3 regions of the Gemmobacter sp. 24YEA27 genome follow, and region 3 is predicted to be linked to each of the others. Evidence: riboswitches for the same ligand, from Rfam matches in the RefSeq annotation. Region 3 holds a riboswitch; each other region holds the start of a gene.

Region 1 (2,256 bases), 1.6 Mb from region 3:
ACGGGGCCAAGGCGTTCCGTCATGATGCCGGCATACCAGTCGATGAATTGCATCACCCCTTCTTCCTGGATCGGGGAATAGGGCCCGGGCTCATAGGCGGGAGAGAGAATGCCCTTCTGGTTTTCCTCGACCACCTGGCGGTCTTCGTCATTGGTGTTGAGCCAGACGCGGGTGAGGGTTTCGAGATCATAGTCGACGCCCTCGACCGCATCCTTATGGACCAGCCAGTTCGTGGTCACTTGCGTCTCGGTCGGGCTGATCGGCAGGATGCGGAAGACGATGGCGTGATCGCCGAGGAAATGGTTCCAGCTGTTCGGGTAGTGGAAGAACAGAAGGCTGCCGGCATCGTTGAAGGGCATGGTGCCCATGCGTTTCGCCACCGCCGCCTTAGTCGACATCGTATAGCTTTCGGCGCCGTTCAGCAGGGGGATGCGGGCGAGCCGCCATTGCATCTGCGGGTGGTTGGTGAAGCGCGAGGGCAGGCCGGCCGCCTCGCAGCGCTTCCAGTGTTCGATAATGTCGGGCGAGGCCGAATCAGGCCCCTCCATCGCCGTCATACGCGGGTTGTCGGAATAGGTCCGGCACAAAGACGGGTGCGCGCCGCCGCAATGATAACATTCGCGGTTGTTCTCGATCACCAGTTTCCAGTTGCCGTTTTCGACGATGGTCGAGCTGAAAGCGACCTTTGCATCGGCAAGGCCCGAGGGGGCCAGATACGACATCAGCTTCGGCGCGAGGTCGGAAATGGGAGGGGGCACTTCGGCGAGACAGATGAAAACCATGCCGCCAAGATCGACACAGTGCACCTTCTTCAGCCCGAACTTCGAAGGGTCGAAATCCTCGCCCATATCGCGGGCGAAAATAAGCTTGCCCTCGAGGTCATAGGTCCATTGGTGATAGGGGCAGACAAGGTTCGTCGTCGCGCCATTGGTCTTCGCGCAAAGCCGCTGACCGCGATGGCGGCAGACATTGTGGAACGCGCGGATGCGATTGTCTTTGCCCTTGATGATCACCACCGGATAGGCGCCGATCTGCAGCGTGGCAAAGGCGCCGGGTTTCTCCAGCTCGCAGCCCGGAATGGCAAAGAGCCATTCACGATACAAAATATGTTGAAGATCGGCCTCCAACACCCCGGGATCACAATATAAATCGCGCTCTAAGGCATAGCCGCTCCGGCGTGCCAGCAGGCGGGAAAGGGTTTCGGACTGGCTCAGCATTTGCTGTCCTTCGCGTTAGCCCGGGCGGGTCGCACGGGCAGGTTTGACGTGCGATGGACAACAGGCGGCGAAGGGCCCGCGCGGGGATGGACCCGCGAGCCGGTTGCCGCTTCGCCGCCCACCGCGGCTCGACATCTCGTGCAAGGCTGGTTTCCGGGCTTGGCGAGCGGTCTTTTCAACCCTGGTCGCGACACCTTCCCGGGCTCCTCCGCCCAGTGGTCCTTGTCGCGCCTCTCAGCCTCTACCGTTGCGGGGGCAGCGCCGGCTTTGGCCCCTTGCGGGACCGCACCGGCTTCCCAATTCTCCGCTGTCGCCAGCGGCACCTTGCGAGGCTGAATTGATCACAGTGCGGCGGGCGGGATTGTCTGTTTGCGACATGTCGCAAAGCGGAACAGACAGCGGCCCCGTAAGCAGCCTCATTCGCGCAGAAAGCGGGATTTTGCCGGTTGCCAAACGAAAATGCTCCGCTTAACGATTGGGCAACTTACTCGTTGGGGTGTCCCGGGAAACCGGGGCTGAGAGGCCGCAAGGCTAACCCATCGAACCTGATCCGGTTCATACCGGCGGAGGGAACGGGTGGTCTGATCGTGTCTCTGGCGGCCCGTTGTGGCCTGCCCGGGCATCAGTGTCCCCAAATCTTTTCGCCGGTCATTGGGGGCATGATGACGGCGATAGCTTTGACCATAGCGGGGTCCGATTCCGGCGGCGGCGCGGGGATTCAGGCCGATCTTAAAAGTTTCGCGGCAATGCGCGTCTATGGCGCCAGCGTGATCACTGCGATCACGGCCCAGAACACAAGGGCGGTGACCGCGGTGATGGCCCTGCCGGCGCGGCTGGTTCGGGCGCAGCTGGAGGCGGTGTTCGATGATCTTGCCGTGGGTGCGGTGAAGATCGGGATGCTGGGCGATCCGGAACTGGTCGCGACCGTGGCGGCGGCGCTGAAAGGGCGCGATCTGGCCCTGGTGGTTGATCCGGTGATGGTGGCGAAATCCGGTGACCGGTTGCTCGCGGCCGAGGCTGTCGCAGCACTGCGCGAGGC
Region 2 (2,256 bases), on a different contig from region 3:
GGTCAACCAGCAGCCCGGCATTCCAGAGATTATTCGCCAGGGCCGCCCAGACTGTCGACCAGGGCAGCGGCGTCTCGCCAAGGATCACCCCCGTCAGAACGGCGATCGCCAGGATAGCCACCCCCGCCATGGCGCGCAAAGCGACATGGGCGGCTAGCGCAACAGGGGTGACCGGGCGTTTCATCTCTGGCAGATCATTTCAGATCAAAGGCCGGCAGCGCCGCCGCCAGCTCTTCCAGCGCCGCGATATTGCGGATCGACGGGTCCATTGCATGGGCGTCGATGATCACGATGCGACCATTCTTCACCGCCTCCATCTGGCTTACCACCGGATCGGACTTCAGGAATTCCAGTTTCTTTTCATGATCATCCGCCTCGAACCGGCGGCGATCCATGCGGGCGATCACGATCACATCGGGATTGGCCCGCGCGATGGTTTCCCAGGACACGACCGGCCATTCCTCGGGGCTTTCGACCACATTCTTCAGCCCCAGAGACGCCATCATCCAGGCCGGAGCACCGCCGTTTCCGGCAACATAGGGGTCGATATCCATCTCGGCCGACGAGAACCAGAACACCGCCGAGGCCTCTTTCAGATCAAGCGCCTTCGCCGCCGCGACCGCCGCCGCCTCGCGCGCTTTCAGGTCAGCGACCACCTCTGTGCCCTTGTCGGTGATGTTGAAAATCGTCGCCAGCTCTTCGATGCCGAGATAGATCCCCGCCATCGTATAGGGTTCCAGCCGGGTGCCGTCCGAGCCTGCGGTATTGTCCTTCCCGATGCAGTCGGACGGCAGGACATAGGCCGGAATGCCGAGATCGGCGAATTGCTCGCGCGTTGCGACGATGCCTTGCGGGCCGACATGCCATTCATATTGCACGGTCACGATCCCCGGGCGTTTGGCGACGACGCTTTCGAATGAAGGGTCATTATCGGCCAGCCGTTCGATGCCGTCGTTCAGCTCTCTGAACTCCGGCAGGACTTCGGTGAACCAGACCGAAGTGCCCGCGACCTTGTCGCCAAGCCCCAGCGTGTAAAGGATCTCGCTCGTCGCCTGGCCGACCGTCACAGCGCTTTCCGGCGCCTTGTCAAAGCTCAGCTCAAGCCCGCAATTCTGCAGCTTGAGCGGATAGCCGGTCTCGGCCAAAGCAGGCATGCCAAAGCAGAGCGCGGCCAGTGAGACGGCCAGTGAGAAACGGGTATTGGGGAAATATCGCATCCGGGATCTCCGTGAGGGATGGGGGATGGAGCGGATGGAGAGCGTGAAAACCGCGACGCACAAAGCTGGCCCGGCGCGGTTGGCGCAGGCTGGCGGCACGGGATGCGGTGGCGCATCTGCGGGTCAAAATCATATCTCGCCTCCCCGGACGCCCCGTCCGGGTCAAGTTGGTTACAGGAGTCGGCAGGTCTCCTGACTGGCGGGTCACTGGGTCTGCGCAGCCTTCCCATGGGCTCTCCCACAGTGGCATTGTCGCGCGGACCCTCGCCGCCTACAGTTGCGGGGGCAGTTCCGGTTCATCCCCCTGTAAAGGCGGATGACGGATTCCCTTTCAATTCCTTGCGGAAACCGACCTGCCCTGAGTATGGGCAAACCCGTCCCGCTTCAATGGCAAAGCATCGCGTTATGCGGATCAGCGCGCGCCCCAGGTGTCCGACAGCCGATACCCGCCGGGCCAGGGGTCAGATGGGTCGAGCATATGCTGATGGATGCCGGTGACCCAGCCACGCCCCGAGATTTCCGGCCGGATCGCCGCCGTGCCCGCCAGATCGGTGGTGCCGAGGATGCGGCCCTGAAACTCCGACCCGATCAGCGAGACGGTGGTCAGACGGTCGGCCTCAGACATCTGGCCACGCGCATGCAGCACCGCCATCCGCGCGGAAAGCGCGGTCCCGGTGGGCGAGCGGTCAACCTTGCCGGGCCGGATCGCCACGGCGGCACCGGCGCGCAGGTCATTGCCCTCGCGCGTGACCTCGCCCGCGAAAAGGCAGAAGGAGTAATGCCTCCAGTCCGGGTTTGTCGGGTGACGGAAACCGAGCTGTTCCGTCCCGGCATCCGAGATTTTCACCCCGAGCTTTGCAATATCATGCGCCTCGTCGGGGGTCAGGCTGAAGCCGAGCGCTTTGGCATCGACAAAGACGAAACTGTCGCCGCCCCAGGCGGTATCGACCGTCAATGTGCCAATGCCCTCGACTTCAAGCTTTGCATCCAGCCGTTCGGCGAAAGAGGGCAGGTTTTCGACAAAGATCCGTTCCGCCTT
Region 3 (2,256 bases):
CGGGGCCGCGTATCCTCGCCCGGCGCGAAGCGGCACGGGCCGAGCACGGCTGGCTCATGGATATCTATATTCTGGACCGGACATCCCCGGCGGCATAAGCCGCCGGGAAGCTGGTTTATGCCTCGCGGCCACGGCTCCAGAGCCAGGCTGCGAAAAGGCCGAGCAGCGTCCAGACCGCAAGACCGACCCCGATGGCGCGGCCGGCGAATTGCGCGGCCAGTTCAGGCGGCGTCGGGCCGGTGAACTCATGCGGATGCGGCGCGCCGACGATATGGGGCGCGAGGATCAGCAGGATCGCCGCCGCCCAGACCGCCCAGTTTTTGCCGAATGCGATCAGCCAGAGACCGATGCCGGTCGCAATCACTGTCGCCACCCACCAGATCGCGCGGGCGTTGACATCGGCCGCGGCCATGCCCGGAAGCTCGGGCGAGAGGCCGAAAGCCGGCGCCATCTGCACCGCGACAAAGCCCGCGATCCCCCAGAGAAGACCCTGGCGCGCGGTGACCCGGTTGCCATTATTCTCGGACAGGGCCATCGCCGCGACAAGCAGCAGCCCATAGCCGGCATAGACCATAATCGAGAACAGGATCGACAGCCCGTCGCGGCCTGCGTCAAAGCCGATACCCGGGATCTCTGCCGCCTCGCCATGGTCATGCGCTTCATCCGCGCCATGGGCATGGCCCGGTTCGGCGGCAGGCTCTGTCTGCGCCCCAGTGGATTCCGGCGCTGGTTCTTCACCGTGATGATGGTCGGAGGCCGCCGCGAAATGGGTGCGCTCGCCGCCCTCATAAAGCTCGGCATGAAGCAGCACGGGCTGCACGAAAACAAGCTGCAACAGGGCGGCAATCAGCCCCGCTGCAGCGCCAGCGATCAACGCGCTGGTCAGCAGTCTTTGCAACATATCAGTGGCAGGGGAATCCGACCGCGTGACGCACATCATGGGCGGCGTCATGCAGGGTTTCCGACTGGGCGAGGCCAGCGACGAAGATCAGCGCAGCACCCAAAAGCGCCACGACGAGGATATTCGCCAGTTTGACATCAGCCTTCGCGCCTGAGCGGGCAATGGTGGACATATGAATCACTCCTTGCCGTCATCCCCGACGGCGGTTCCATCAAATGCGAAGGTCGGTCTCCTGACTTGCAGGTCACAGCCTCTGCCCTCCTTCCCATGGATTGCTCCACAGTGGTTAACGGGGTCGGCTCGCTGCGCACAGTCGCGGGGGCGGTCGGGTCGGGGTCTCCCCCGCCCTGTTCCCATGCCGGTCGCCCGGCACCTTCACGATATCGAGAGTGACAGGCGCGTGACGCCCGGTCAAGCCGCTCTGGTCAGGGCGCCAGCGCGCCGTAGAGGATAAGGGTCGGCGCCGGGTCGGGGGCGGCGCCCTCAAGATACGCGGCCAGGCCCGCAACCGTATCACGGCGGAAGGATTGCGCCGGGGTCGAGACGCCCTGCGCCATCAAAGCGGGCGTGTCGGGCGCCAATCCGGCGGCGATCAGCTTTGCCGCCAGCTGCGGGAATGTCGCCCGCGCCATAAAGACCGAGGTCACCGCCTGGGTATCGGCCAGAGCCGCCCAGTTGAGGCTTTCGGGCAGCGCGCCGGTCACATCATGGCCGGTCACGAACTGCACCCTTCGCGCATTGAGCCGCCGCGTGAGCGGGATCCCCGCCGCCGCCGCCGCAGCCGAGGGCGCGGTGACGCCGGGCACGATCTCATAGCCGATCCCGGCCTCATTAAGCGCGGTGATTTCCTCTTCAAGCCTGCCGAACATGCCGGAATCGCCGGATTTCAGCCGCACCACTTTCAGGCCCGAACGCGCATGATCGACCAGGAGCCGGCTGACATGATCCTGGCGCGGCGAGGCGCGCCCCGCCCGTTTGCCGACCGAAATCAGATCCGCCTCCGGCGCCGCCAGATCAAGGATCGGCCCGGCAGAGAGGTCGTCATAAAGCACCACATCCGCCGCTTGCAGCCGTTTGACCGCGCGCAGGGTCAGCAGATCGGGATCGCCCGGGCCAGAGGAGACAAAGCTGACGATCTCGCTCATGTGGCGGCTCCGATCAGGTGGAAGAAGGTGCCGGTGACAAGGCCTTTGCGCGATCCGGTTTCGGGGACCGGCGCGCTTTCGGCATCAGTCACGCGGGCAAGGGGCGCATCGGGCTGGGCGAGAATGGTCGAATAATGGAACTCATGCCCGCGCAGCCTCGCACCCGCCACATGGCCCGGGATCGGCGCGGAAAGCGCGGCCAGCCGGTAG

What was found. A riboswitch is a leader RNA that binds a small molecule or an ion and turns the genes downstream of it on or off. The one in region 3 is predicted to bind cobalamin.
Region 1: another riboswitch for cobalamin. It lies ahead of QNO18_RS10590 (aromatic ring-hydroxylating dioxygenase subunit alpha); the one in region 3 lies ahead of QNO18_RS02845 (CbtB domain-containing protein).
Region 2: another riboswitch for cobalamin. It lies ahead of QNO18_RS19710 (ABC transporter substrate-binding protein); the one in region 3 lies ahead of QNO18_RS02845 (CbtB domain-containing protein).

Annotation. Positions count from the first base shown of each region.
Region 1 is NZ_JASJPW010000001.1:2,115,900-2,118,155, forward strand. Features, by position in the region: gene QNO18_RS10590 (aromatic ring-hydroxylating dioxygenase subunit alpha) at 1-1,217, opposite strand, end outside; cobalamin riboswitch at 1,344-1,559, opposite strand; TPP riboswitch at 1,700-1,806, shown strand; gene thiD (bifunctional hydroxymethylpyrimidine kinase/phosphomethylpyrimidine kinase) at 1,880-2,256, shown strand, end outside.
Region 2 is NZ_JASJPW010000002.1:452,627-454,882, reverse strand. Features, by position in the region: gene QNO18_RS19715 (iron ABC transporter permease) at 1-184, opposite strand, end outside; gene QNO18_RS19710 (ABC transporter substrate-binding protein) at 195-1,154, opposite strand; cobalamin riboswitch at 1,382-1,585, opposite strand; gene QNO18_RS19705 (proline racemase family protein) at 1,630-2,256, opposite strand, start outside.
Region 3 is NZ_JASJPW010000001.1:563,517-565,772, forward strand. Features, by position in the region: partial or broken gene cobF (precorrin-6A synthase (deacetylating)) at 1-98, shown strand, start outside; gene QNO18_RS02840 (CbtA family protein) at 116-901, opposite strand; gene QNO18_RS02845 (CbtB domain-containing protein) at 903-1,073, opposite strand; cobalamin riboswitch at 1,106-1,293, opposite strand; gene cobA (uroporphyrinogen-III C-methyltransferase) at 1,327-2,046, opposite strand; gene QNO18_RS02855 (cobyrinate a,c-diamide synthase) at 2,043-2,256, opposite strand, start outside.